4 regions of the Streptomyces sp. NPDC058464 genome follow, and region 4 is predicted to be linked to each of the others. Evidence: riboswitches for the same ligand, from Rfam matches in the RefSeq annotation. Region 4 holds a riboswitch; each other region holds the start of a gene.
The links. A riboswitch is a leader RNA that binds a small molecule or an ion and turns the genes downstream of it on or off. The one in region 4 is predicted to bind cyclic di-AMP.
Positions count from the first base shown of each region.

Region 1: linked by a shared signal. The riboswitch ahead of ACFWPQ_RS17910 (M23 family metallopeptidase) and the one ahead of ACFWPQ_RS13520 (transglycosylase SLT domain-containing protein) in region 4 are both predicted to bind cyclic di-AMP.
Region 2: linked by a shared signal. The riboswitch ahead of ACFWPQ_RS03405 (NlpC/P60 family protein) and the one ahead of ACFWPQ_RS13520 (transglycosylase SLT domain-containing protein) in region 4 are both predicted to bind cyclic di-AMP.
Region 3: linked by a shared signal. The riboswitch ahead of ACFWPQ_RS29245 (transglycosylase family protein) and the one ahead of ACFWPQ_RS13520 (transglycosylase SLT domain-containing protein) in region 4 are both predicted to bind cyclic di-AMP.

Region 1 is NZ_JBHXMA010000012.1:36,625-43,656, forward strand. It holds gene ACFWPQ_RS17905 (GntR family transcriptional regulator) at 1-457, opposite strand, end outside; gene ACFWPQ_RS17910 (M23 family metallopeptidase) at 857-1,612, opposite strand; cyclic di-AMP (ydaO/yuaA leader) riboswitch at 1,625-1,788, opposite strand; gene ACFWPQ_RS17915 (M16 family metallopeptidase) at 1,980-3,368, opposite strand; gene ACFWPQ_RS17920 (M16 family metallopeptidase) at 3,365-4,768, opposite strand; gene ACFWPQ_RS17925 (DNA topoisomerase (ATP-hydrolyzing) subunit A) at 5,047-7,032, shown strand, end outside.
Region 2 is NZ_JBHXMA010000002.1:97,019-104,050, forward strand. It holds gene ACFWPQ_RS03400 (tellurite resistance/C4-dicarboxylate transporter family protein) at 1-482, opposite strand, end outside; gene ACFWPQ_RS03405 (NlpC/P60 family protein) at 759-1,916, opposite strand; cyclic di-AMP (ydaO/yuaA leader) riboswitch at 1,925-2,097, opposite strand; gene pcrA (DNA helicase PcrA) at 2,411-4,909, shown strand; gene ACFWPQ_RS03415 (M23 family metallopeptidase) at 4,977-6,485, opposite strand; gene ACFWPQ_RS03420 (esterase/lipase family protein) at 6,762-7,032, opposite strand, start outside.
Region 3 is NZ_JBHXMA010000024.1:79,227-86,258, reverse strand. It holds gene eno (phosphopyruvate hydratase) at 1-119, opposite strand, end outside; gene ACFWPQ_RS29245 (transglycosylase family protein) at 533-1,213, opposite strand; cyclic di-AMP (ydaO/yuaA leader) riboswitch at 1,218-1,392, opposite strand; gene ACFWPQ_RS29240 (transglycosylase family protein) at 1,602-2,579, opposite strand; gene ACFWPQ_RS29235 (cytochrome P450) at 2,778-4,034, opposite strand; gene ACFWPQ_RS29230 (nucleoside triphosphate pyrophosphohydrolase) at 4,031-5,041, opposite strand; gene ACFWPQ_RS29225 (SurA N-terminal domain-containing protein) at 5,151-5,798, opposite strand; gene ACFWPQ_RS29220 (hypothetical protein) at 6,010-6,630, opposite strand; gene ACFWPQ_RS29215 (hypothetical protein) at 6,685-7,032, opposite strand.
Region 4 is NZ_JBHXMA010000008.1:108,010-115,041, reverse strand. It holds gene ACFWPQ_RS13540 (ATP-grasp domain-containing protein) at 1-8, shown strand, start outside; gene ACFWPQ_RS13535 (FAD-dependent oxidoreductase) at 35-1,300, shown strand; gene ACFWPQ_RS13530 (hypothetical protein) at 1,318-1,671, opposite strand; gene ACFWPQ_RS13525 (HAD family hydrolase) at 1,820-2,626, shown strand; gene ACFWPQ_RS13520 (transglycosylase SLT domain-containing protein) at 2,647-3,135, opposite strand; cyclic di-AMP (ydaO/yuaA leader) riboswitch at 3,140-3,336, opposite strand; gene ACFWPQ_RS13515 (polyprenyl synthetase family protein) at 4,284-5,294, shown strand; gene ACFWPQ_RS13510 (CHRD domain-containing protein) at 5,413-6,369, shown strand; gene ACFWPQ_RS13505 (outer membrane lipoprotein carrier protein LolA) at 6,666-7,032, shown strand, end outside.

The DNA of each region.
Region 1 (7,032 bases), on a different contig from region 4:
TGTGCCGCAGCTGGGTGAGCGTCGATGTCAGGGCGTGGCTGCCGGAGGCCTGCGCAAGGGTCTCGTGGAACCAGCCGCCCAGGGAGCGCAGGTCCTCGCTGTTCCCCCGCCTGGCCCGCTCCTGCCCCAGCCGCACCAGTCCGCGCAGCACCTTGAGGTGGGCCTCGGTGCGGCGCTGAGCGGCCCGGGAGGCGCCGAGCGGCTCCAGGAGCATGCGCATCTCCAGCAGGTCGGCGGCCTCCTGCTCGGTCGGTTCGGCGACGCACGCGCCCGCGTGCCGGCGCGTCACGACGAAGCCCTCGGCCTCCAGGGTGCGCAGGGCCTCACGGACGGGGACGCGCGAGACCCCGTAGCGGCGGGCCAGGAGTTCCTCGGTGAGCCGGCTGCCACGCTCGTAGACACCCGCGACGATGTCGTCCCGGATCGCCGTGCATACCGAGTGCGCCGGAATACGCATGACCGACCTCCGCCTTAATCCCCGTGAAACGCCTCCGAGTGGCGCCCGTTCCGTGACTCTATTGCAATGAGCCGGAATTTCCGACGGCGGGCCGGAATCCAGGGATATATTTTGGACATCGGGTGCACGAAAACGACGAAAGCCCCGGCACGGGGGCCGGGGCTCCGGAAGATCTCGCGGGTTGTCGTCGCCGGACAGGTGCGGGTGCGTCGTGGCTGGTCGCGCTCACGCGGCGGTAGCCGCACATCGGATACAGCCCCGCGCCCCTTTAAGGGGCGCCAAGCACAGCGCCCCTTCAGGGGCGCGGGGAACTGCGCGAGCACCCCCCACGCACCCGCGCCCGGCGCACGCACCGCAACCCCCGCGTCGGTCTCGGCGCCGGACCCGCGTCCAGCTCCCTCAGACGTTCACGCCGTGCTTGCGGAGGTAGGCGACCGGGTCGACGTCGGAGCCGTAGTCCGGGGTGGTGCGGGCCTCGAAGTGGAGGTGGGGGCCGGTGGTGTTGCCGGTCGAACCGGAGAGGCCGATCTGCTGGCCGGGGGTGACCTTCTGGCCCACCGAGACGCCGATGGAGGAGAGGTGGCCGTACTGGGTGTACATGCCGTCGGCCATCTTGATGACGATCTCGTTGCCGTACGCCCCGCCCCAGCCGGTGGAGACGACCGTGCCGGTGCCGACGGCGTGGACGACCGTGCCGCTGGCGGCGTGGAAGTCGATGCCCGTGTGGGAGCCGGAGGACCACAGGGAGCCGCCGGTCTTGTAGCCGGTGGAGACGTAGGAGTCGCTGATCGGCACGACGAAGGTGTTGAGGCGCTTGCGCTCGGCCGCGCGGGCCGCCCGCACCTTGGCCTCGTGCTCCTTCTTGGCCTCGGCGGCGGCCTCCTTGCGGGCGGCCTCCTCGGCGGCCTTGCGGTCGGCGGCGGCCTGCTGGGCGGCGGCCTGGGCGTCGATCTGCTCGACGACCGAGTCGCTGAGCGTGATGACCGGGGTGAGGCCGGTCTGCTCGACGGAGTTCTCGGCGGCGAGCGCCGGGGCGGCGGAGACGGTGCCGATGACACCGGTGGTGGTGAGGGCCGCGATACCGGCGGCCTGCGCGGTGGTGCGCTTCACCCGGCCGGGACGACGGTGCTTCCCGGAGGCGCACATGAACGCCATGTAGAGGCTGGTCCTTTCCTTCCCTCTCGCCTACCGGGTTAGCTGACGGGTTCGGAGCAGGAAGGTCTCCTACGGGCCCCCTCGCGACACGCGCGGGCGCCCGATTCACCCCAGGGACTGCGTGGGTCCCCGGCTCCCCTGGCTCGCGCCATGCGGGGACTCGGCGATGACTGTCCGGTGCCGCGGATGCGGCGCACTGCCTGACGGACAGCCCGGAAGAACCTACGAGGCCGCTCTCCCCCCGCCCAAACGGAACGCGGTTTTTGTAGCGCATCCCACAGGGCAGACAGGCAACCTCCACCTCAATTCGGACATGCGAGAGCCCTGATGACCCGACGGTCACCAGGGCTCCTCACCCGCGGGCGCCCTACTCCGCGGCGACGACCGTGACTTCGCCGATGCCGAGGGCCTCGACGGGCTCCTTGATCTGCGCCGCGTCCCCGACGAGGACGGTCACCAGGCGGTCCACCGGGAAGGCGTTCACGACCGCCGCGGTGGCCTCCACGGTGCCGGTGGCGGCCAGTTGCCGGTACAGCGTGGCCTGGAAGTCGTCGGGCAGGTACTGCTCGACCTGGTCGGCCAGGGTGCCCGCGACGGCCGCCGCCGTCTCGTACTTGAGCGGCGCCACCCCGACGAGGTTCTGCACGGCCACGTCGCGCTCGGCGTCCGTGAGGCCGCCGGCGGCGAGCGTGCGCAGCACCGTCCACAGGTCCGACAGGGCCGGACCGGTGTTCGGGGTGTCCACGGAGCCGCTGATGGCGAGCATCGAGACACCGGTGCCGTCCGGGGCGGACCGCAGGACCTGCCCGAAGGAGCGGACGCCGTAGGTGTAGCCCTTCTCCTCGCGCAGGACGCGGTCCAGGCGGGAGGTGAGGGTGCCGCCCAGGCAGTAGGTGCCGAGCACCTGGGCGGGCCAGACACGGTCGTGCCGGTCCGAGCCGACCCGGCCGATGAGCAACTGGGTCTGCACGGCGCCCGGGCGGTCCACGATGACGACCCGGCCGGTGTCGTCGGCGGTCACGGACGGGACCGGGCGGGGCTGCCCGGTGGCGGCGCGCCAGGCGCCCAGGGTCTCGCCGAGCAGCTCGTCCAGGTCGATGCCGGTCAGGTCGCCGACGACGACCGCGGTGGCCGTGGCCGGGCGCACGTGCCGGTCGTAGAAGGCGCGGACGGCGGCCGCGTCGATCTTCTCGACGGTGTCCTCGGTGCCCTGGCGCGGGCGGGAGATCCGCGCGGTGGCCGGGAAGAGCTCCTTGTAGAGCTGCTTGGCGGCCCGGCGGCTGGGGTTGGCCAGCTCGTGCGGGATCTCGTCGAGGCGGTTGCGGACCAGCCGCTCGACCTCGCTGTCGGCGAAGGCCGGCGCCCTGAGCGCGTCGGACAGCAGCCCGAGGCCCTTGGCGAGCCGGGAGGCCGGGACCTCCAGGCTGATCCGGACGCCGGGGTGGTCGGCGTGCGCGTCGAGGGTGGCGCCGGCCCGCTCGAGCTCGGCGGCGTACTCCTCGGCGGAGTGCTTGTCGGTGCCCTCGGAGAAGGCGCGCGCCATGATGGTGGCGACGCCGTCCAGGCCGGCCGGTTCGGCGTCCAGGGGCGCGTCCAGGAGCACCTCGACGGCGACGACCTGCTGGCCCGGGCGGTGGCAGCGCAGCACGGTCAGGCCGTTGTCCAGGGTGCCGCGCTCGGGAGCCGGGAAGGCCCAGGGCTTGGCCTCGCCCGGCTGTGGCTGGGGGTGGAAGTCCATGGTGGCGAGCTCGGTCACTTGGCCGTCTCCTCGTTCTCGTTGCCGGCCTCTACGGTGGCTTCCTGCTCCGGGTCCTCGCCGCGCCCCGCCTCCTGGGTGTGCTCGGCGGACTCCGCGGACAGCGGCTCGTAGACGAGCACCGCACGGTTGTCGGGACGCAGCCGGGCCTTGGCCACCTCCTGGACCTCCTCGGCGGTGACCGTCAGGACGCGCTGGACGGCGGTCAGGGCGAGCTGCGGATCGCCGAACAGGACGGCGAAGCGGCACAGTTCGTCCGCGCGGCCCGCGACGGTGCCCAGCCGGTCCAGCCACTCGCGTTCCAACTGGGCCTGGGCGCGCTCCATTTCCTCGGGAGTCGGGCCCTCCTCGGCGAACCGGGCGAGCTCCTCGTCGATGGCGGTCTCGATCACCGGTACCTCGACGTCACCGGAGGTCTTCACGTCGAGCCAGCCCAGGGAGGGCGCCCCGGCCAGCCGCAGCAGGCCGAAGCCGGCGGCGACGGCCGTACGGTCGCGCCGTACCAGGCGGTTGTAGAGGCGGGAGGACTCGCCGCCGCCGAGGACGGTGAGCGCCAGGTCGGCCGCGTCGGACACGCGCGTGCCGTCCTCCGGGAGCCGGTAGGCGGCCATCAGCGCCCGCGCCGGAACCTCCTCCACGACGACCTCGCGCAGCTGTCCGCCCATGATGTCGGGCAGCGAGCCGTCGCGGGGAGTCGGCTTGCCGTCGTGCGCCGGGATGGAACCGAAGTACTTCTCGACCCAGGCGAGGGTCTGCTCCGGGTCGATGTCGCCGACGACCGACAGGACCGCGTTGTTGGGCGCGTAGTAGGTGCGGAAGAACGCCCGCGCGTCCTCCAGGGTGGCCGCGTCCAGGTCCGCCATCGAGCCGATCGGCGTGTGGTGGTAGGGGTGCCCCTCCGGGTAGGCGAGCGCGGTCAGCTTCTCGAACGCCGTGCCGTAGGGCACGTTGTCGTAGCGCTGGCGGCGCTCGTTCTTGACGACGTCCCGCTGGTTCTCCATCGACTCGTCGTCCAGGGCGGCGAGCAGGGAGCCCATCCGGTCGGCCTCCAGCCAGAGGGCGAGCTCCAGCTGGTGGGCGGGCATGGTCTCGAAGTAGTTGGTGCGCTCGAAGCTGGTGGTGCCGTTGAGCGAGCCGCCGGCGCCCTGGACGAGCTCGAAGTGGCCGTTGCCCTTCACCTGGGCGGAGCCCTGGAACATCAGGTGCTCGAAAAGGTGAGCCAGACCGGTACGGCCCTTGACTTCGTGCCGGGAACCGACGTCGTACCAGAGGCAGACCGCCGCGACCGGGGTCAGGTGGTCCTCGGAGAGCACCACGCGCAGACCGTTGGCCAAGCGGTGCTCGGTCGCTGCCAGGCCTCCGGAGCCTGTCTCGGCCGTGGTCGTGTGACCCATGGGCATGTACGTCCCTTCGCTCGCGGAAGCGGTCTCGAACCGCGGTTTTTCTGCCGGTCCTGCCACTGTATGCAAGCGCGCGGGGACCCGGCGAAGTTCCCGCACGACGTACGCCCAGAGCGGATCGCCCGGGCGGATCGCGTAGCCTGCGTCCCACCCGCCCCGTGACGGCTTCCGGCACCGGGGCGGTTCGCGGCGACCGGGCCCTGGCCCGGGTTGTCAGTGCCGCGGTCCACAATGGTCAGCGTCAGATCCGTTCACGCATGAGCAAGGAGCCGGCAGCGATGGCCCGCCGCAGCACGAAGACCCCGCCGCCCGACGACTCGTTCGAGGAGAGAATCCTCGACATCGACGTCGTGGACGAGATGCGCGGCTCCTACCTCGAGTACGCGTACTCGGTCATCTACTCGCGCGCCCTGCCGGACGCCCGCGACGGCCTCAAGCCGGTGCACCGGCGGATCGTCTACCAGATGAACGAGATGGGCGTGCGCCCCGACCGCGCCTACGTGAAGTGCGCGCGCGTGGTCGGCGAGGTGATGGGCAAGCTGCACCCGCACGGCGACGCGTCGATCTACGACGCGCTGGTGCGCATGGCCCAGCCGTTCTCGATGCGCGTCCCGCTGGTCGACGGCCACGGCAACTTCGGTTCGCTGGGCAACGACGACCCGCCGGCCGCCATGCGGTACACCGAGTGCCGGATGGCCGAGGCGACGAGCCTGATGACCGAGTCGATCGACGAGGACACGGTCGACTTCGCGCCCAACTACGACGGCCAGGAGCAGGAGCCGGTGGCGCTGCCGGCCGCGTTCCCGAACCTGCTGGTGAACGGCTCGTCGGGCATCGCCGTCGGCATGGCGACGAACATGCCGCCGCACAACCTCGGCGAGGTGATCTCGGCCGCGCGCCACCTGATCCGCTACCCGAACGCGGACCTGGAGACGCTGATGAAGCACGTCCCGGGTCCCGACCTGCCCACCGGCGGCCGGATCGTCGGCCTGGAGGGCGTCCGGGACGCGTACGAGACGGGCCGCGGCACCTTCAAGATCCGGGCCACGGTGGCGGTGGAGACGGTGACGGCCCGCCGCAAGGGCCTGGTCATCACCGAACTGCCGTTCACGGTCGGCCCCGAGAAGGTCATCGGCAAGATCAAGGACCTGGTCAACGCCAAGAAGCTGCAGGGCATCGCCGACGTCAAGGACCTCACCGACCGCGAGCACGGGCTGCGTCTGGTCGTCGAGATCAAGAACGGTTTCGTGCCCGAGGCAGTGCTGGAGCAGCTCTACAAGCTGACGCCGATGGAGGAGTCCTTCGGCATCAACAACGTGGCGCTGGTGGACGGCCAGCCGCTCACGCTGGGTCTGAAGGAGCTCCTCGAGGTCTACCTGGACCACCGCTTCGAGGTGGTCCGCCGGCGCAGCGAGTTCCGCCGCACCAAGCGCCGCGACCGGCTGCACCTGGTGGAGGGCCTGATCACGGCCCTCGTCGACATCGACGAGGTCATCCGGCTGATCCGCTCCAGCGAGAACAGCGCGGACGCCAAGCAGCGTCTGATGGAGCGCTTCTCGCTGTCGGAGATCCAGACGCAGTACATCCTGGACACCCCGCTCCGCCGTCTCACCAAGTACGACCGCATCGAGCTGGAGGCGGAGAAGGAGAAGCTCACCGCGGAGATCGCCGAGCTGACCCGGATCCTGGAGTCGGACGCGGAGCTGCGCAAGCTGGTCTCGGCCGAACTGGCGGCGGTCGCCAAGAAGTTCGGCACCGAGCGGCGCACGGTCCTGCTGGAGGCGTCCGGCGCCGTGGCGGCCGTGGTGCCGCTCCAGGTGGCCGACGACCCGTGCCGGGTGCTGCTGTCCTCGACGGGCCTGCTGGCGCGCACGACGAACGGCGAGCCGTTCCCGGCGGACACCGACGGCAGGCGCGCCAAGCACGACGTGATCGTCTCCGCGGTCCCCGCGACCGCGCGCGGCGAGGTCGGAGCGGTGACCTCGACGGGCCGCCTGCTGCGCGTCAACGTCGTCGACCTCCCGCAGCTCCCCGACACGGCGACCGCCCCGAACCTCGCGGGCGGCGCGCCGCTCTCCGAGTTCCTCTCCCTGGAGGACGGCGAGTCGGTGGTCTGCCTGACCACGCTGGACGAGTCCTCGCCCGGCCTGGCGTTGGGCACCGAACAGGGCGTCGTGAAGCGCGTGGTGCCCGACTACCCGTCCAACAAGGACGAGTTGGAGGTCATCACCCTCAAGGAGGGCGACCGGATCGTCGGCGCGGTG
Region 2 (7,032 bases), on a different contig from region 4:
AGGTGGGCGAGCCACGCCGTCGTCACGGCCGCCGCCAGCGTCGCTCCCAGTACGGCCAGGCCCTGCGTGGCCACACAGGCCAGGAACACCGCGCCGGGCATCCTCGGCTTCCAGTGCCGCACGACGAGGACCAGCAGCGGCGGCCACAGCACCGCCGACAGCGCCAGCAGGGCCTCGGCGAGGGGCTGCCACCCGAGCGCCGAGAACTCCGTCCCCAGCACCGTCGTCGCCGCCACGGCGGTGAGCGCGCCAGGCGTCCGCGCCTCCGCCGCCCAGTGCCGGCGATCGAGCGCCAGCCGTACGACGAAGTCCGCGGCCAGCGCCACCCACATCGCGCAGGCCAGCCCGAGCGCCACCCGGGACACGGTCTCCGCCCCCGCCAGGTGCAGCCCCACCGACATGATGCCGGTGGCCATCACAGCGGCCCCGGCCGCGGGCGGACGCCACGCCCACCAGGCGGGGAGGGGGGAAATACCGGACATGCCGCTGATGCTAGGGACGGCCGACCACGGCACGAACGGGCCACGCGCGCGTGCGGCCCGAAAACCCCGCGGCGGCGGGAAGCGGCGCTGGGAAGAGACGCCAGCAGGGGGGCACCGGCAGGGGGGGCGCCGGGAAGGGGGGCGCGAGCGGATGCGTGGAAGCGGCCGGGGGCGCGCGAGGCGGATGCGCGAGGCGGTGCTCGGATCGCGTCGAGGTGCGATCAGGTGCGCGGGAGTGCCGGGGGGCGCCCGAGGTGTGGTGGGCGCCCCATCGGGTCAGGCCGGGCGTACCACGCTGTGGATGATCGACTCGCCGCCGTAGTAGATCGACTCCTCCCGGACGTAAGCGCCGGGCTTGGGGGCGTGGATCATCATGCCGTCGCCGATGTAGATGCCGACATGGCTGACGTCGTCGTAGAAGAAGACCAGGTCGCCGGGTCGGGCGTCGGCGAGGGAGACGGTGGTGCCGGCGTTCACCTGGTCGTAGGTGGTGCGCGGCAGGGAGACGCCCGCGGCCTTCCAGGCGGCCTGGGAGAGCCCGGAGCAGTCGTAGGAGCCGGGACCGGTGGCGCCCCACACGTACGGCTTGCCGATCTGTGCGCGGGCGAAGGCGATCGCCTTGGCGGCCTTCGTGGCGTAGGTGGAGGAGCCGGAGCCGGAGGACGAGCCGCTCGACGTAGAGGACGACGAGGACGTCGAGGACGACGACGTCTCCTGGTCGGCGGCCGCGGCCTGCTGCTTCGCCAGCTCCGCCGCCTTGCGGGCCGCCGCTTCCTCCTGCTGCTTCTCGAGCGCCGCCAGCCGGGCCTTCTCCGCGGCCGTCAGCTGCGACAGCAGCTCCCGCGCGGAGGCCAGCTTCGTCTGGACGGTGGTCTTGGCGGTCTTGAGGTCGTCCTGCGTCTCGGTGAGCGTCTCGAGGCTCTTGGCGGCCTCCTGGCGCTTCTTCATGGTCGCGGACTGCTGGGTGACGTAGTCGTCGACCGCGTCCTTCTGACGCGAGGTCAGGCGGCTCATCAGCTGGTCCTGCTCGAAGTAGTCCTGGGGGCTGTCCGCGAGCAGGAAGGTCGCCGTGTCGGAAACGCTTGTTCCGGTCCGGTACTGGGCCGCGGCGAACGAACCCAGCTCCTCACGCGCCTTGTTCAGCCGGTCCGTGCGCTCGGCGACGTCGTCGAGCAGGGTGTCGACCTGCTTGCGTTGCTTGCCGGTGCGTTCCTTGGCCGCGTTGTACTTCTCGGTCGCCGACTCCGCCTGCCGGTAGAGGGCGTCGACCTTCTTCTCGACCTCCTCCACGCTCGGCTTGCCGTCCTCGGGGGGTGCGGCCTCGGCCGTCTGGGAGAGCAGGGCCACGGAGGTGAGGGCTGCGGTGGCCAGCGCGGGGGTGCGTATGCCCGCCGCGCGTATTCCTGACGGCCGGGACTTGCGGTGCGACGCCAACGGAGGCGACTCCTTCCATGTTCCGCCTACCGAGTTAGCTGTCGGGTTCGGGCGGGTGGTTCGGAAGGGTTGCCCTACGGTCCGCTCCCCGGAGGGGAGTCGGGACCGATTCACCCCGGGATCGGTGTGGGTCCCCGGCTCCGGATGCGCGGCGGCGCCCCGGACTCGGCGGAGGCCGTGCGGCCCGGCGATGTTCGCCGGTGGAGGTCGTACGGCCTGCCTGGCACGCTAACCAACTCGTGTGGCCTCTGTGAAGGTTGATGTGCGATATGCCCGATACATTTTCGTGACCTTGTTGTTGAGGCTGGTTCAGACGAGGCCGTCTGGGATGGTATGGGTGACTTGTCCGGGAGGGGGGCGGTGGTTCGCCGTCGGTACCCGCGACTCCGTGGTGTGCGTCGGCCTGCCGTGACGGAGCGGATCTGTTCGGTCACCCGGGTGAGTTTTCGGGGCGGCGGCCGGTTGTCGGTGGGGCGCCCTAGACTCGGAGAGCGATGAGCAGCCTCTTTGACGACAGCTTCCTGGCGAGCCTCCAGGCCCCCCGCGGCCATGACGAGGAACCTCCGCCGCCGCCCGAGGACGAGCACGCTCCGGAGTCGATTCCGGACGATCTGTTCGGCGGGAAGTTCGACGTGCCCCCGGACCGGGACGCCTACTACCGCGACGGCGCCGCCCGCCCGGCCCTGGACCCGGCCGCGCTCCTGGACGGGCTGAACGAGAACCAGCGGGCGGCCGTCGTGCACGCCGGCTCGCCGCTGCTCATCGTGGCCGGCGCCGGTTCCGGCAAGACCCGGGTACTCACCCACCGCATCGCCCACCTGCTCGGCGCGCGCCAGGTGCACCCGGGCCAGATCCTCGCGATCACCTTCACCAACAAGGCCGCGGGCGAGATGAAGGAGCGGGTCGAGCACCTCGTCGGCCCGCGCGCCAACGCGATGTGGGTGATGACCTTCCACAGCGCCTGTGTCCGGATCCTCCGGAGGGAGAGCAAGAAGCTCGGCTTCACCTCCTCCTTCTCGATCTACGACGCGGCCGACTCCAAGCGCCTGATGGCCCTGGTCTGCCGCGACCTGGACCTGGACCCCAAGCGCTACCCGCCCAAGTCCTTCAGCGCCAAGATCAGCAACCTGAAGAACGAGCTGATCGACGAGGAGGACTTCGCCGCCCAGGCCACCGACGGCTTCGAGAAGACCCTCGCCCAGGCCTACGCCATGTACCAGTCGCGGCTGCGCGAGGCGAACGCCCTCGACTTCGACGACCTGATCATGACGACGGTCAACCTGCTGCGCGCCTTCCCGGACGTCGCCGAGCACTACCGCCGCCGCTTCCGGCACGTCCTGGTCGACGAGTACCAGGACACCAACCACGCCCAGTACGCCCTCGTGCGCGAGCTCGTCGGCACCGGCACCGGCACGCGAGCCGATGACGCCGACACCCCGCCCGGCGAGCACGACCTGCCCCCCGCCGAACTCTGCGTCGTCGGTGACGCCGACCAGTCGATCTACGCCTTCCGGGGCGCGACGATCCGCAACATCCTCCAGTTCGAGGAGGACTACCCGAACGCGACGACGATCCTCCTGGAACAGAACTACCGCTCCACGCAGACGATCCTGAGCGCCGCCAACGCGGTCATCGAGCGCAACGAGTCCCGCCGTCCGAAGAACCTGTGGACCAACGCGGGCGCGGGCGCGCAGATCACCGGCTACGTCGCCGACACCGAGCACGACGAGGCCCAGTTCGTCGCGGAGGAGATAGACCGTCTGACCGACGCGGGCGAGGCGAAGGCCGGCGATGTCGCCGTCTTCTACCGCACCAACGCCCAGTCCCGTGTCTTCGAGGAGATCTTCATCCGCGTCGGCCTGCCCTACAAGGTCGTCGGCGGCGTCCGCTTCTACGAGCGCAAGGAGGTCCGGGACGTCCTGGCCTACCTGCGGGTGCTGGCCAACCCGGAGGACTCCGTCCCGCTCCGGCGCATCCTCAACGTCCCCAAGCGCGGTATCGGCGACCGCGCGGAGGCGATGATCGACGCCCTCGCCCAGCGCGAGAAGATCAGCTTCCCGCAGGCACTCAAGCGCGTCGACGAGGCGTACGGCATGGCCGCCCGGTCGACGAACGCGGTCAAGCGGTTCAACACGCTGATGGAGGACCTCCGTACGGTCGTGGAGTCCGGCGCCGGACCCGCCACCGTCCTGGAGGCGATCTACGAACGCACCGGATACCTGGCCGAGTTGCAGAACTCGACGGACCCGCAGGACGAGACCCGCATCGAGAACCTCCAGGAACTCGCCTCCGTGGCCCTGGAGTTCGAGCAGGATTCCGGCGAGGGCGAGCAGCCGGCCGGGCTCGCCGACTTCCTGGAGCGGGTGGCCCTGGTCGCCGACTCCGACCAGATCCCCGACGAGGACGAGAACGGCGACGGCGTCATCACCCTGATGACCCTGCACACCGCCAAGGGCCTCGAGTTTCCGGTGGTGTTCCTGACCGGCATGGAGGACGGCGTCTTCCCGCACATGCGCGCCCTCGGCCAGACCAAGGAACTGGAGGAGGAGCGGCGGCTCGCGTACGTCGGCATCACGCGTGCGCGCGAGCGGCTGTACCTCACCCGGTCGTCGATGCGCAGCGCCTGGGGCCAGCCGTCGTACAACCCGCCCTCGCGCTTCCTGGAGGAGATCCCGGGCGCGTATCTGGAGTGGAAGCGGACCGGGGCGACGGCGCCGGTCTCCGCCGGGCCCGCGGCGGGCGTGGCGGCCTCGCTCTCCTCGACCCGCTCGCGCTCCTCGGCCTCGGGCGCGTCCGGCTTCGCCACCCGGCGGACCTCGGAGAAGCCGGTGGTCTCGCTGGCCGTCGGCGACCGCGTCACCCACGACCAGTTCGGCCTCGGCACGGTCGTCGCGGTGAAGGGCACGGGCGGCAACGCGGAGGCGACGATCGACTTCGGCGAGGCCAAGCCGAAGCGGCTGCTGCTGCGGTACGCGCCGGTGGAGAAGCTGTAGGACATGGGGCCCGGTCCCGCTGCCGCGGGACCCACCGGTATCGCCGGTATCGCCGATATTGGCGGGGTCAGGTCGGGTCGAGGCCGTGGCTGCGCAGCCACGGCAGCGGGTCTATGGCGGCGCCTCCGGCCGGCCTGACCTCGAAGTGCAGGTGCGGGCCGGTCGAGTTGCCGGAGTTCCCGGAGTACGCGATCGGATCGCCGGCCTTCACGGTCGTACCGGCGGCGACGCGGTACGAGGAGAGGTGGCAGTACCACGTCTCCGTGCCGTCCTTCGCCGTCACGATCATCATGTTGCCGTAGGCGCTGTTCCACTTGGTGGAGACGACGCCGTCGGTGGCGGCCATCACCGTCGTGCCGTAGGAGACGGGGAAGTCGATGCCGGTGTGGACGGACATCCAGTTCACGCCGGCCTGGCCGAAGTAGGCGCTGAGGCCCTTCTGCGTGACCGGCAGCACGTACTTCGGGCGCAGCCGCTCCTTGCGGGCCGCCTCCGCCGCCGCCTTCTTCTTCTCGGACTCCTGCTGGGCCTTGAGGTCGATGCGTTCCTGCGTCCGGCTGGCCCGGTCGGCGAAGTCGTCGGCACCCGCCGAGAGCGTCCGCAGCTGGGCGTCCAGCTTGCTGTTGGCGGCGGACGGTTTCACCGACTGCGCGTCGGAGGCGGAGGCCGTGGTGTCCTTGCCGTCGCCGGTCAGGCTGTTGACGGAGGCGGCCGCGATCCCGGCGACCCCCATCACGCACACGGAGGGCACGGCGACGGTCAGCAGCGCGGACCGCTTGGGAGGCGTACGGCGGCGGGAACGCGACCCCGCGCGGGTCGTCGCCGGCGGAGTGACCGGGGTGACCTCTTCCTGGTCGTCCAGCAGTGGCGTTACTTCGGGCAGTTCGCCGGTCGCGGTCAGCTCGCCGTCGTCCGGGAGGTTCTCCGTGGACTCCCCGAACTCCCCGAATTCTCCGAGCTCCTCGAACTCCCCGCGCTCCTCGTAGGGGAGCTGATCGAACATCTGGGTCGCCGACTCGTCGAAGGAGGCGGCGGCCTGCGGTTCGTGCTCGTACCCGGGCTCGGCGGTCTGTGCCGGGGTACCGTCGGAGTTCCACTGCGTGGCGTCGTACACACCGGTGTCGAAGGCCTGGGTGCCCCACTCCCACTGCTGGGTCGCCCCGGCCACGGCCGACTGCTCGGGCTGGAGCCAGGCGTTCGCGTCCCAGTGGCCGCTGGTGTCGGCGACCGTCTCCTGCGCCGGCGCCGGGACGGTCCACGCGGTGCTGTCGTAGGCGCCGGAGTCGTAGGCCGCGTGGTGCTGGGCCGCGTACGGGTCGTAGTTCAGTGTCTGGCCGCCGGCCGTCTGCCACTGCGTGGCGTCGTACGCGCCGGTGGCATGGCCCTGGCCCTGGCTCGGGAAGCTGCCGAAGAGCGGGTCGCTGTGGAACGCGGCGCCGGTGGCGGTGTGGTCGCCGTACGTGGTGAAGTCGCCGTACTGGGCTTCCTGGGTGCCGTAGGGCGCGTAGTGCGCCGGATCGGCGTCGGAAGCCGGGGCCGGGGTGGTCATGGTCCCCGACGGGTGACGGTCGTTCACCAACTTCTCTTTCGCCTCGACAACAGGGGCTGCCAGAGCAGTGCGGCGACTGTACCCGGCGGTATACGGGCGCGACAATCTTCAACAGGTTTCGCTGTTTCGGGAAACGGGCATTCGGCCGTGTTTCGGGGGACGACGGGCGCGGGTTTGGCCTTTTGTTCGATGAGCGTTCGAGTGCGGGGTGCGTCCAAACGGGCTCCGTCGGGCCGCGCCGAGCTCCGCCGAGCACCGCCGGGCGGTCCTCGCTCGCCCGGTCCTCGCTCGCCCGGTCCGCCCTCAGGCCACCGTCAGACCGCCCGCGATCCGCTCCTCCGCGGGTGTTTCGTCGAGGGCCTGCCGTATACCGGACGCGATCGCCGGGTGGACGGGCAGGGCGAGGTGACCGATCCCGGTCACCCGCACGTTCGTCGCCATGAGGTCCGGATGGTCGATGCGGGCCGTCTCCACCGGCTCCATCACCGAGTCGAGGTCGCTCCAGAAGCTCACGAACCGGGTGCGGCAGCCGGGTGCGGGCCTGGTCAGCTCCTCGATCACCGACGAACCGGGG
Region 3 (7,032 bases), on a different contig from region 4:
GGGACGGCGGCACGACCCGTGCTGCCGTCGTCGAGGCCGACCTCGACCTCGACCGTGGGGTTGCCTCGGGAGTCCAGGATTTCCCGGGCTACGACGACGTCGATGGACGGCACGAGCATCTCCTTCTTGGGATGTGACGCTGGTTGTGCGGGGCGCACGCGGGCCTCGTCGGCCCTTGCTCAGCCTTGCGACTAGAGCCTAACCGTCCCAGGGCCGTCGGCCGGCACGACCGACCGGCCCGTGGACACACAGACGGTACTCATTGTTCACGTGCGGAACAAAGGGGGGCCCGATGAAGAACGGAAGAAGAGCGGGCCAAGAAGGGGGCCGAGAAGGGGAGGGGACGGCAAAGAGAAACCCCGCCCCGGTGCGTACGGGGGAAAACGCACCGGGGCGGGGGCCCGTGGGGACGGGGGTGGCCCTCACGTGGTCTCCACTATGGGGACCACGGTTGTGCGGGCGCTGTGGTTCAGCTGGGTGCCGCTTAATACTTGCGACGACCTCATACGTGCGGCGACCGCCCCGCGTCCTGCTACTTCAGGTGCAGCTGCTGACCCGGGTAGATGAAGTCGGCGTCGGCGACGATGTCCTTGTTCAGCTTGAACAGCGCCTGCCAGCCGCCCTTCACCTTGTGCTTCTCGGCGATCGAGCTGAGGGTGTCGCCCTTGACGACCTTGTACTCGCCGTCGCCCTTCTTGACCTTCTTGCCGGCCGGGGTGGTGACGGTCTTGGTCGCGGCCGGACGCTCGGCGGAGCGGGAGGCGGCCTGCGTGTCGGTCGTACGGCTGCTCGTGCCCGTGCCGCTCGACGAGGAGCCGGAGGTGCTGCCGCCGGCGTAGGCGGCGCTGGACAGGCCCGTGCCGCAGACCGGCCAGGCACCCTTGCCCTGCGCGGCGAGGACCTTCTCGGCGATGGTGATCTGCTGCGCCTTGGTGGCCTGGTTGGCCTGCGCGGCGTACTGCGTGCCGCCGTACGCGGCCCAGGTGGAGGCGGAGAACTGCAGACCGCCGTAGTAGCCGTTGCCGGTGTTGATGGCCCAGTTGCCGCCGGACTCGCACTGGGCGACGGTGTCCCACTCGGAGGCGGTGGCGGCGGAGGCGCTGCCGGCCGCCATCAGCGGGGCGGCGACGGCGACGCCGGTGACACCGGCGACAGCGATGGCGCGGACGGCCTTGGACGGACGACGGTGCTTGCCCTTGCCGGAAAACAGCATGGATCGATCCCCTCACCGACGCCTGCGAGGTGAGCTGTCGGGTTCGGGCCGGTTGAGTTGCCCGGCCGCACACCCGTGTGTCGGTGCGCGGCTTCACCCCGAGCCGGATCGGCGGCCTCAACCACCGGTCCCGGCACTTACCTTGGGTCCCCCGCTCCTGCCTACGGCGCATGACGCGTCGACTGTTCCCGGACGGCCGCTGGCAGGACTCGGCGTTGCGACGGCCGGGGCTCGTGGTGACGAGCGGCCTTGACCGTAAACAGGGCATCAGGTGAATTTCAAAGATGATCAGGGCTTCTGAGACTCATCCCACACTTTCACCAAACCGGACATTTAACTTCGAAGTGGGGCGGCTTACAGACGCCAACTCCCGCCGCTTTTCGTCCGTTTAGCTACCGAGTTTCAGGGTCTGACCGGCGCTGATGTCGTTCGGGTCGGCACCGATGGCCGCCTTGTTCGCGGCATAGAGCGCACGCCATCCGCCGTCGAGGTCAAGGGAGTCGGCGATGGAGGCGAGGGTGTCGCCGGCGCGGACGGTGTAGGTGTCACTGTCGCGCACGGCGTGCCGGCCGGAGGAGGTGGCACCCTGACCGTTTGTCACGCTTTCGTCCGCCGAGCCGCCGCGATGCTTGCCGCCAGCGCTGACGGCCCCCGTGTCGACCAGGCTCCAAGAGCCTTCAGCTTGCCCCGAATTGTCCGAGTCGTCACTCTCGGGGACGACGGGATTCTCGCTCGGCTTCGAGGCGTCAGAGTCGGAAGATTCCGACTTGTCCGTCTTGGTGGATTTACTGGGGGTGTCCTTCTTGGAGTCACCGCTCGCACTCGGGGAGGGAGTGGCGGAGTCGTCCCCGGAGTCCGCGGCACCCGAGGAGGAACCGGAATCAGAGGAGGACGACGAATTCGACAGCCCGGAGGACGAGTCCGACGAGTCGGAGGAACCAGACGAATCACCCGAGTCGCCAAGTCCCGTGTCGACGTTCACCGAGGCGTCGTCGGAAGAGAGTCCGGCGATCAGGGCACAGGTCCGCCAGGGCTTGGTGCCCTGGTCGGCGAGTATCTTCTCGGCGACCGCGATCTGCTGCGAACGGCTCGCCTGGTCGGGCGTACCGGCGTAGTCCAGGCCCCCGTACTCGCTCCAGTCGTCCAGGGAGATCTGGAGGCCGCCGTAGTAGCCGGTGCCGTCGTCGGCACTCCAGGAGCCGCCGCTCTCGCACTGGGCCACCTGGTCCCAGGTGGAGCCGTCGGCCGCGTTGGCGCTCGCCGCGCCGAGAAGCGGGATGGCGATGGCGGAGCCGGTCACGCCGGCCGCGACGAGGAGAGCCGGAGCCTGACGGGGGCGACGGTGACGACCGTTCCCGGAGAGCATGCGGAAACCTTTCGAGCGACAGCGGTGACCGGCGCGGCGGGTCCCGCAGGGCGCCGCGCTGATGGGTGAACGTATCGGCAGACGATCACTTGTCACAAGTTAATGCCGCGCAGATCACGTGAAGATCACAGACTTGAACGCTAGTCACCTTTTGCCCGTACGGACCGGTAAGGGGTTCGGCGAGGGCCCGGCGAAGGCTCATCGGCCGGTCGGCGTGAACTCCACGGGCAGCGTGCGCAGTCCGCGCATGATGAGCCCGCCGCGCCACCGCAACTCCCCTTCGTCGACCGCGAGTCGCAGGTCGGGGAAGCGGGTGAGGAGGGTGGCGAGGGCGGTCTGGCCCTCCAGGCGGGCCAGCGGGGCGCCGAGGCAGTAGTGGATGCCGTGGCCGTATCCGAGGTGCTGGTTGTCCCGGCGTGAGAGGTCGAGGATGTCCGGTCGGGCGAACCGCTCCGGGTCCCGGTCCGCCGCGGCCAGGACGACCAGGACCGGGTCGCCGGGCGCGATGTGCTGCCCGCCGATGTCGACCGGCTCGGTGGCGAACCGCCAGGTGGCCAGCTCCACCGGTCCGTCGTAGCGGAGCAGTTCCTCGACGCCGGTCTCCAGCAGCCCGCGCTCACCGGCGGCGAGGGAGTCCTGCAGCCGGGCGCGCTGCTCGGGGTGGGTGAGCAGCGCGTACGTGCCGTTCCCGATCAGGTTGACGGTGGTCTCGAACCCGGCGAACAAGAGGATGAACGCCATGGCCGCGGCCTCGTTCTCGGTGAGGTGCTCGCCGTGGTCCGAGGCCCGGATGAGCCCGGAGATGAGGTCCTCGCCGGGGGCCGGTTCGGCGGGCAGCTCCTGCCTCTTCCGGTGGATCAGCTCGGCCAGGTACCCCCGCATCTTCTTCACCGACCGCGCGACCCCGCCGCGCGGCCCGCCCCCGTGGCGGATCATCATGCCGGCCCAGTCCCGGAAGTCGTCCTGGTCCTCGCGCGGGACGCCGAGCAGGTCGCAGATGGCGTAGATGGGGAGCGGGAAGGCGAACTCGTGGATGAGGTCGGCGGACCCGGACGCCGCGAACCCGTCGATGAGCCGGTCGGTCAGCTCCTGCACCCGCGGCGCGAACTCGGCCACCCGGCGCGGTGTGAACGCCTTGCTCACCAGCCGCCGCAGCCGGGTGTGGTCGGGCGGATCGATGTTCAGCAGGTGCGTCATCAACTCGGCCTTGCGCTCCCCGGGGATGCCGGTCTTCCCCTTGGCGTGCGCGGGCTCGTCGTGATGCGCAGGGTTCTTGGAGAGCCTCGGGTCGGCCAGCGCCTGCTTGGCGTCCCCGTACCGCGTGACCAGCCAGGCCTCCACCCCACTGGGCAACCTGGTCCGCCGCACGGGTTCGTGCTCCCGCAGCCAGGCGTAGGCGGGGTAGGGGTCGGCGGCGAACTCCCAGGTGAACAGGTCGGGGGCGGGCGCGGTCACTTCTCCACTCCCTCCGTCGCCCGCACCGCGTCCCGGTAGGCCCGGGCCGCCGCCCGCAGTGCCGCCTCCGGGTCGACGCCCTCCGCCTCCGCGCGGGCCGCCAGCGCGAGCAGCTCGTACCCGATGCCCTGCTCCTGCGGGAGCGGCACCTCCAGTCCCGCCGTCCGCACCCGCGAGGCCAGCTTCGCCGCCAGCGCGAGACCCGGCTGCGCGAGGGGTATCCCGTCCGTCACCGACTCGCGTCGCTTCTCTATGGCCTTCGTGCGCAGCCAGTGCTCCTTGACCTCCTCCGGCGTCGCCGCGGTCTCGTCGCCGAAGACGTGCGGGTGGCGGTGGATGAGCTTGGCGACGATGCCGCCCGCCACGTCGTCGATCGAGAAGGGGGCGTCCGGGTCCTCCTCCGCGATCCGCGCGTGGAAGACGACCTGGAGGAGCACGTCGCCCAGTTCCTCCCGGAGTTCGTCGCGGTCGCCCTCCTCGATCGCCTCGACGAGTTCGTACGCCTCCTCGATGCCGTACTTCGCGAGGCCCTTGTGGGTCTGCCGGGACGACCAGGGGCACTCCGCGCGGATCCGGTCCATGACCTGGACGAGGTCGAGGAGGCGGGCGCCGGGCAGGTCGTAGGAGGCGGGGAGCAGCTCCAGCTCGGGCATCCGGACGCGGCCGGAGCCGGCCAGGCGGGCCAGGCCGTCCGTGAGGGCGGGCTCGCCCTCGCCCGCGGCCACGACCACCACCGTCCGGCCGCCGGCGCAGGCGTCGACCAGCTCCTGGGCGGTGGGGGCGGCCTCGTCCACGGCCGTCCCGGCCTCCCGCAGGTAGGGCAGCTGCGGATGCGCACCGTCCGCGCACAGCACCCGGTCCGCCGCGCGCAGCGCCTGCCAGGCGGGCCAGGACAGCAGGCCGGGGGCGACCCGGTGGCTGGTGGTCAGCAGGACGACGCGGCCGGCGTCGGACCGGGAGGTCGGGGTGGGTTCCGGGGTGGTGGATTCGGGCCTGGTGGTGTTCACGCTCCGAACGTAACGCACCACCGCCGCCGACCTCGCGGTTTGTCCACAGGGTGGGGGTGATCAAGTGATCGTATGACCGGTATCAAGGTGACTACCCCCGTGACCTCCCCTACGCCGACACCTGCGTCCCCGCAGACGTGACCTCCCGTACCCACGGCGTCTTGGCGTCCACCCGGCTGCTCTTCTGGACGTCCCAGGCGCCGTAGCGCGGGTTGAGGTCCACGTGGAGCTCCTTGGAGGCACTCGCCAGAGCCTTCCAGAAGGCAGGCTGCGAGGTGTCGGTGCCGAGCACCTGGGCGAGCTTCTTGGCCTCCACCTGGAAGCGGAGGTTGTCGTCGAGGCGCTGCGGGGCGATGCCGTACTTCTGCAGCCAGGCGGTCTGCAGCGCCGCGGAGCCGCCGGCCTGCTGTTCGAGGCCGGAGCGCATCTGCTCGACCTCCGCACGGGTGACGGTGACGCCCGCGGTCTGGGCGGCCTGGTGCAGCACCCGGTCGAGGACCATGTTGTAGAGGGTGTCCCGGGTGAGGCTGCTGGTGGCGGACAGCACCTGCTGGTACTGCGTCTCGTCCGGGACCGCGGCGCGCTGGGCCTGGCGCACCTCGTTCACGCGGGTCTCCAGCTGCGAGACGGTGATCCGCTGGCCGCCCACGACGGCCGCGGCGCCCGGGTGCGCGTCGCTTCCGCAGGCGGTGAGGAAGGGGGCCGCGGCGGCGATCGCGGCGGAGAGGACGAGCGCGGTGCGACGGCGGCGGTGCAAGGGTGCCTCCCGAGGAGATTGTGCGACGGTGCACAAAGTCTTGCGGTGATCGATGGTAGGCAGTGGGCAAGCTCTGGCCAACCCATTCGACCAACGATTCACAGCCGTATCCGGCACCGCCGCGCCACCCCCGGAAGGGTTTGCGGGTCGCCGCGTACTCGCCAGGTACCCACCGTGCACCCGCCACGCGCGCCCCGAGACGGAACGGCGCTCAGCCCCGTCCGGCCACCGCCCGCTCGACGGCGCCGGCGACATCGGCCCGCACTCCCTCCCCGGCGGAGACGTCGGCCACGTTGGACGCGGCCGTTCCGCCGCCACCCACCAGCACGAAGCCGACCTTCTTGTGCGTGACCGCGGACTGTGCCGCGGCCGTGACCTCGGGCCGGCCCACGGCGAGGACGACGTCGCAGGAGCGCTGGAGCAGGCTGTTGAGGAAGGGGCGTGCGTTGCCGGTGCTCTGCTCGCCGAGCACCTGCGCGTAGCTCACGCGCGCGTGGGTCTTCAGCGAGGCGTCCTGCATGCCCTGCCAGACGGCCGCGGCGGTCCCGCCGCTGATGCCCTTCTCGCCGGTGAGCAGACAGGCGTCGACGTCGGTGTAGTGGCGGGCCCGGGTGTCGGGGATCGGGGGCCGGCCGTCGTCCCCGGAGGAGACGAGTACGACGGTGACGACGACGGCGGCCACGACGGCGACCCCGCCCGCCGCCAGCGCGATGGTGCGCCCGCGGAGGGAGCGCAGCCGGGTGACGACGGCGCTCCCCACGACGGCGAACCGCCCGGACGGCTCCGGCCGGTTGGTGCGCGCCTGCGACACCTGTCTGACCTGTTTGGCCACTTGCTTTCCTGCCTGCTTTCGAACTCTGCGCCTTGCCCTGTTGCCCTGTGTACGTCAGCGCCGCCCGGCGGCCAGCCGGGGCCACATCGTCCAGGCGTGCAGTGAGGCGCCCGCCATGGACAGCAGGATCAGCAGCAGGTCGGACGTGAACAGCAGGCCGTGGGTGTCGTCCGGGGTCAGTCCGAGATCGGTGATCCAGGCCACCAGGACCGCGCTGAACCCGGCGAAGGCCCACCAGTCGGCGCGGGTGCGCCGGCGCAGGGCGAGGATCAGGGACGGTACGTTGCACAGCAGTCCCAGGGTGAGCACGGGCAGCGCGGCGAACCCCACGCGCACCGCGCCCCTCCGGACCGCCGCCGGTACGGCGACCACCTTCATCTCCCGCCCCTTCTCCGTCGTCAC
Region 4 (7,032 bases):
CGAAGTAGGCACCACGTTCCTGGGGAGGGACTTCGTGATCGAACCGGTAGCAGTCTTAGGTGCCGGGCCCTTCGGCCTGTCCACCGCCGCCCATCTGCGGGCGCGCGGCATCCCCGTCCGGGTCTTCGGGGATCCCATGGTCAGCTGGCGCGACCACATGCCGGCCGGGATGATCCTGAAGTCCACCCCGGCCGCCTCCAGCCTGGACTGCCCGCAGCGCGGGCACACCCTCGCCGACTACTGCGACGCGGCGGGCATCCGCCGGCTGGTCACGGACGAGGACGTCATCCCGGTGGAGACCTTCATCGGCTACGGCGAGTGGTTCCAGCGGAAACTGGTGCCCGAGCTGGAGCGGGTACGGGTGGTCTCCGTGGACCGGCACAAGGCCGATAGCAAGTCCGAAAACAAGGCCGAAAACAAGGCCGAACGCAAGATCGAACGCAAGGCCGAAGGCTCGGCCGGCTTCGAACTGAAGCTGGACTCGGGGGAGTCGTTCACGGCCCGCGCGGTCGTCGTCGCCACCGGCCTGTCCGGGCTCGCCCGCCTGCCCGCCGAACTCGCAGGGGCGGGAGCGGACGGACCCGCGGGGCCGGTCTCGCACAGCTCCCAGCACCACGACCTGACCCGCTTCTCCGGCAAGGAGCTGATCGTCGTCGGTGCCGGGCAGTCCGCGCTGGAGACGGCGGCCCTCGCCGCCGAGGCGGGCGCCCAGGTACGGGTGGTCTCACGAGGACGCGGCAGGGTCGCCTTCGGCGCCCCGCCCTGGCAGCAGCCGAGGCTGCGCCCCGAGTCGCCGTTCGGCCGGGCCTGGTCCCTGTGGGCGCTCAGCTACTACCCGCACCCCTACCGCCACCTCCCGGCACAGGCCCGCCACTACCTGGTCCGCCGGGTGCTCGGCCCGCTCGGCGCCTGGTGGCTGCGCGACCGCTTCGAGGGCAAGGTCCAGGTTCGCGAGGTCGCCGCCGTGACCGGCGCCGACACCTCGGACGGCGCCCCGGTCCTCACCGTCCGCACCCACGAAGGCGGCACCGAGCGCCTCACCGCCGACCACGTCATAGCCGCCACCGGCTACCACGTGGACATCGCCGCGATGGACTTCCTCGGCCCCGGTCTGCGCACCCGCGTCGCGGTCAGCCGCGGTGCCCCGAGACTCGGCGCCGGATACGTCTCCTCCGTGCCCGGCCTCTACTTCACAGGGCTCCCGGCGGCGGCGTCCTACGGCCCGGTCATGCGGTTCGTGTGCGGCACGGAGTTCGCCTCACCGCGCCTGGCCGGCCACCTGGCGGCGGCCCACGCCTGACACCCCGGGCCGGACCGTCACCCGACCCCGAGGGCCGGCGCGGACCCCGGGCCGGACGAACGTGCGCGCCCGCCGGACATGCGCGCCAGCGGACGCCCGCGCCGAGCCTGACGCCCGCGCCCGCCGGACATGCGCGCCGGCCGCACGCACGCGTCGCCGAAACGCCGCCCCAACAGCTCGCGCGCCGCGTCCAGTTCGGCGGCGTCGCCGTCCCCGTCGAACCAGAGTCCGAGCCGCCGGACCTCCTCGGCGCACAGTGCCCCTCCGACCGGGTCCTCGGGGCGTCTTTCGGCCTCGTACCGGCTCTCCGTGTTGTCGCCGATCGCCACATATGGTCCGCGGTCGTCGTCGTCCACCCGCCCGTCCGTCACCACCAGCACCCCGTCGGATCAGTGCGACCGGCTCACCGAAAACGTAACGCCCGCCTCCGACGGCGGCCCCATCACGGAGGCGGCGGGCGCCACTTGAGGCCGAAACGAGCAGTGAGTCCCAGGGGCGTGCTGTCCGTATTCTCTGATCATGGTCGCACCCTCCCCGTACTCACTGATCGCCACCGACCTGGACGGCACGCTGCTGCGCGACGACGACACCCTCTCGGAACGGTCGCTCGCCGCGCTCGCGCGGGCCGGCCGGGCGGGTGCCCGGCACCTCGTGGTGACCGGCCGCCCCGCGCCGAGAGTGCGCCCGCTCCTCGACGACCTCGGCTGCACGGGACTCGCGGTCTGCGGGCAGGGCGCGCAGGTGTACGACGCCGGCGCGGACCGGCTGCTGTGGTCGGTCACCCTGGACCGGGAACTGGCGGAGACCGCGCTCGGCAAGATCGAGGCCGAGGTCGGCCAGGTGTACGCGGCGGTCGACCAGGACGGCGTGGACGGGCTCACGCTCATCGAGCCGGGCTATCTGATGCCCCACCCCACGCTGCCCGCGCTGCGCGTCGCCCGCCGTGACGACCTGTGGTGCGCGCCCATCAGCAAGGTGCTGCTGCGCCACCACACCCTGTCCGACGACGAACTGGCGGCGACCGCCCGCTCGGTGGTCGGTTCGCTGGCGACGGTCACGATGTCGGGGCCGGGGACCGTCGAACTCCAGCCCTGCGGGGTGACCAAGGCGACCGGGCTCGCGCTGGCCGCCGGCCATCTGGGGCTGAGCCCCGGACAGGCCATCGCCTTCGGGGACATGCCCAACGACATCCCGATGTTCGAGTGGGCGGCCCACGGGGTGGCGATGGCCAACGCGCACCCCGAACTCAAGGCGCTGGCCGACGAGATCACCGCGTCGAACGAGGACGACGGCATCGCCGCCGTCCTCGAAAGACTCTTCGACTGACGCGCGGTACGTCGGTCGGCTCAGTACGCGCCGTGGACGTTGTCCATCGAGCCGTACCGCGCGGCGGCGTAGTTGCAGGCGGCGGTGATGTTCGCGACCGGGTCGTAGATGTCGAACGACGTGCCGTCCACGTGGTAGGTCTTGAATGTCGGGTCGATGACCTGGAGCAGGCCCTTGGACGGGATGCCCTTGGCCGCGTTGGAGTCCCAGAGGTTGATGGCCCGCGGGTTGCCGGAGGACTCCCGCATTATGTTGCGGTAGATGCCGTTGTAGGTGCCCGGGATGCGCTTCTCCCGCATGATCGCGAGCGACTCGCGGATCCAGCCGTCGAGGTTGTTCGGGTACCCGGCGAGGGTGGTCGAGGCCGTCGTGGTGGAGGACCCGGCGGCGGAGGCGGCGGTCGCCCCGATGAGCGGGAGGGCGAGGACGGCGGCGCCGGTGCCGGCGACGACGAGCGTGCGGATGATGCGGTTACGGCGGGGAGTGCGGTGCTGGGCGGCAGCAGACATGGCGTTTTCCTCTCCGTCGCCTGCGAGGTGAGCTGTCGGGTTCGGGCCCGGGGAGTGCCCGGCCGCACCGCCCGAAGGCGATGCGATTTCACCCCTAGCCGTTCCGGAACGACGTCTGTCCGCTGACGTCGGCCGCCCGGTCCGGCGACTTACCTGGGTTCCCCGCTCCTGCCGTGCGAATGAACTCGTCGATGGGTTACGACGGGCGGCGGCAGGATTCGGCGTCCGCCCGGCGAGCGGGAACGTATGCGAGGGCACATGTCAGGAACAAGTACCTGATGCGCACAACACACCGATTGACCTTTTACTGAGGCGTATGGGGTACTTGATCCTTTGCGTTTGCCAACCCTCAACTGGCCTGCAGGGGAAGGGAAAGGAGGGTTGTGGCGGGCCTTGCGCCACCCGGGTCCGCGTGACCTACTTCACGAAAGAGCAATAGCGGCAAATCGGGCATCAGGGATTCCTGAAATCCGCCTTTTTCCTGGTTCGACGGAAAGGCGCCACGCTTCCATTCGCGCGGATTGCCCGGCCTGGGGGTGGTGGAGTGGGGGCTAATGCGGAGATTTCGATGAGTAGTCCGAATTGTCGGATCAGGTACTTCTCCGGCGTGCTCTCCGTCAACCTCGGCGGCTCCGGGTGCGTGTGCGTGCCACTGACCCGCCCGGGGTGGGAAGTTGGGTGCGCGCGTGAAGGAATGTGGCTCGAGGGATGCGGAGGTCGCCGTGCGTGGTCTCGCGAAGGAAGGGTGCACGGGTGTGCAGGAGGTGCCGCCGTTCGGGCGCCGGGTGTCCCCGGCGGGGTCGGCGGAACCGGCGGGTTACGGGTGGGGTGCGCCCGGGCAGGTGACGTCGGTCGGGGGAGCCGGGACCGTTTCCGGGCGGCGCTCGGGTGGAAGGTCTGCCGCCGGCGAGGGACACGGCATGTATCCCGGTTCGGGACAAGTGCCCGCACTTCCTGTTAAGTCAGTGGATGTCAGGTCATATCGGCTGATCAAAAACATAACGGTCGTGATCCGATAGCGCCCGGGGTGTAACCGTGGGCGCTATCGGTGATCGAAACCCGACCGGATACGCTGACTTGAGTGAGGGCAGCGACCTATCGACAAACCGCGTAATCGCCAGTAGACACCAGCAGACAGGAGACCCCTCGTGACCGTCGTCGGGCCGTTCGGGCTGAGCGTGCGGGACCAGGCTCTGGAAGCCGATGTCCAGGCCGGATTGACGGCTGTCGAGGAAGGCTTGCTAGAAGCCACCAAGAGCGAGGTCCCGTTCATCACGGAGGCCGCGCAGCACCTCGTACGGGCCGGAGGCAAGCGGTTCCGCCCGCTGCTGGTGATGCTCGCCGCGCAGTTCGGCGACCCGTACGCGCCCGGTGTGGTGCCGTCGGCCGTCGTCGTCGAGCTCACCCATCTGGCCACGCTGTACCACGACGACGTCATGGACGAGGCGGCCGTACGGCGCGGTGTCGACAGCGCCAACACCCGCTGGGGCAACTCGCTCGCCGTCCTCACCGGCGACTTCCTCTTCGCCCGCGCCTCCCAGATCCTCGCCGACCTCGGCCCCGAGGCGGTCCGGGTCCAGGCCCTCGCGTTCGAACGGCTGGTGACCGGTCAGATCCTGGAGACGGCCGGCCCGTCGGACGGCCGTGACCCGGTCGACCACTACCTCGACGTGCTCAGCGGCAAGACCGGCTCGCTGGTCGCCGTCTCCTGCCGCTTCGGCGCGATGCTGTCCGGTGCCGACGAGACGGTCGTCGACGTCCTCACCCAGTACGGCGAACGGCTCGGAGTCGCCTTCCAGCTCGCCGACGACGTCCTGGACATCGCCTCCGACTCCCACGAGTCCGGGAAGACCCCGGGGACCGACCTCCGCGAGGGCGTGCCCACGCTTCCGGTGCTGCGGCTGCGGGAGCTGGCCGCCCGGTCGGGGCTGGCCGAGGACGTCGCCCTGTGCGAGCTGCTGGACTCCGACCTCACGGACGACGCACGGCATGCCGAGGCCCTGGCGGCGCTGCGTGCGCATCCGGCGCTGGAGCTGGCCCGCCGGGACGCGGTCCGGTACGCGGAGGAGGCGCGGGCCGCGCTGGCTCCGCTGCCGGAGTGCGACCCGAAGGCCGCGCTGGTGGAGCTGTGCGACGCGGTGGTGCACCGAGCCGGATGATCCGTTGCGTGACCCAGGTCACACAATTGGACTGAGTCCAATCCAGGACGGGTTCCGTACTCCTCCCCAGAAGCCGACGCAGGGGGCGTCGGCTGACACAGGGGGAGAAAACGGAATCATGGTCATCGACGCAACGCGCCGCAAGAGCCTCGTCGCCGCAGCCATCACCGTCACCGCTCTCGGCGGTGCCGCCGTCCCGGCATCCGCCGCCACCAGCCAAAGCTCCGCCACCAGCCAAAGCTCCACCACCAGCCACGGCTCCGCCGCCTCCGTCGTCCTCGCCGCCAGTCTGCGCGGTGCCAACGAGGTGCCCGTCGCCGGTGGGCCCGCCGTCGGGGACAAGGACGGCGCCGCGCTGGAGTTCATCCAGGTCAAGGGGGACAAGGTGACCGTCGCCGTGACCTGGCGCGGCACCGCCGAGCCCACCGACCTGCACATCCACCAGGGCGCCAAGGGCACCAACGGCGGCGTCAAGATCGACTTCGGGAAGCTGCTGAAGAAGGCCAAGGCCCACAGTGTCACCGGCAGCGTCAAGGTCACCGACAAGGCCCTGCTCAAGCAGCTCACCACGGACCCCGGAGCCTTCTACGCCAACCTGCACACCGCGGAGTTCCCCGGCGGAGCCCTCCGTGGCCAGCTGCACGCCGTCACCACCGTCTCCGACCTCCGGGCCGGCGGCTTCCAGGCCTCCGTCGTCACCGGCAAGCAGATCTACCAGTGCAAGCCCGCCGACGGCGGCGGCTACGCCTTCGCCCAGCGGGACGTCAGCGCCAAGCTCGGCGGGGGCATCCGCCACTCCTTCGTCGCGCCGAACTCCGGGACCCCGCAGTGGGTCGCACCCGACGGCAGCGCGGTCACCGGAGCCGTCCTGACCAAGACGGCGAACGGCACCGGCAACATTCCGGAGCTGGACCTCAAGACCACCCGGTCCGGCAAGAAGCACGGGCTGCTCGCCCACACCGGCGAGATCCTGCGCCTCAACACCGTGGGCGGCGTCGCCCCGGCCGGCTCCTGCACCCCGGGTGCCGTCGTCGGTGTCCCCTACTCGGCGGACTACGTGTTCGTGCAGCACTGAGCGGACACGTACAACGGTCCCAGCAGCGGACACGGCCCGTGAAGTGACCGGACGCGGACCGTGACAGGAGGCGCCTTCGCCGCACGACCCCTACGGGTCGGGGAAGGCGCCTCCACCCCTGTGTCATACCGCAGGTGTACACGGAGTTGGCTCCGTGGTCTGACGCTTCTCCGCCCCCGATTTGGTGAGATGGAAACCACGGAAATCACCACCACTCACCGATTCGGGTGAGAATGGCGGCTCAGGGTGGGACACGTGCGAGGACGGCCGCCGCCGACGACGGAGGTAGGGCACACATGGCACCGTACGAATCCGACGACAGCACGGGGGCCGCGCAGGCCGAGGACGAGCTGCGCGCCGAGTTGCGCGCCGAGCGGCGGCGCAAGGCCGCACGCTACGTCGTCCCGGTCGCGGTGGTGGGCGTGGCCGCGGCCACGATCGGCCTGGTCCCGGCACTTGCCGACTCCGGCGACCCCGACCTGCCGAAGATCACCGCGCAGGAGCTCATAGACAAGATCGCCAAGTCGGACGTGCAGCAGCTGTCCGGCACCGTCAAGATCAGCACCGACCTCGGCCTGCCCGACCTCGGCGGTCTGGAGAGCAGCCTGCTGTCCGGCGCGACGCAGGGCAGCGGCGACGGCTCGTCGGCCGACCCGACGAGCA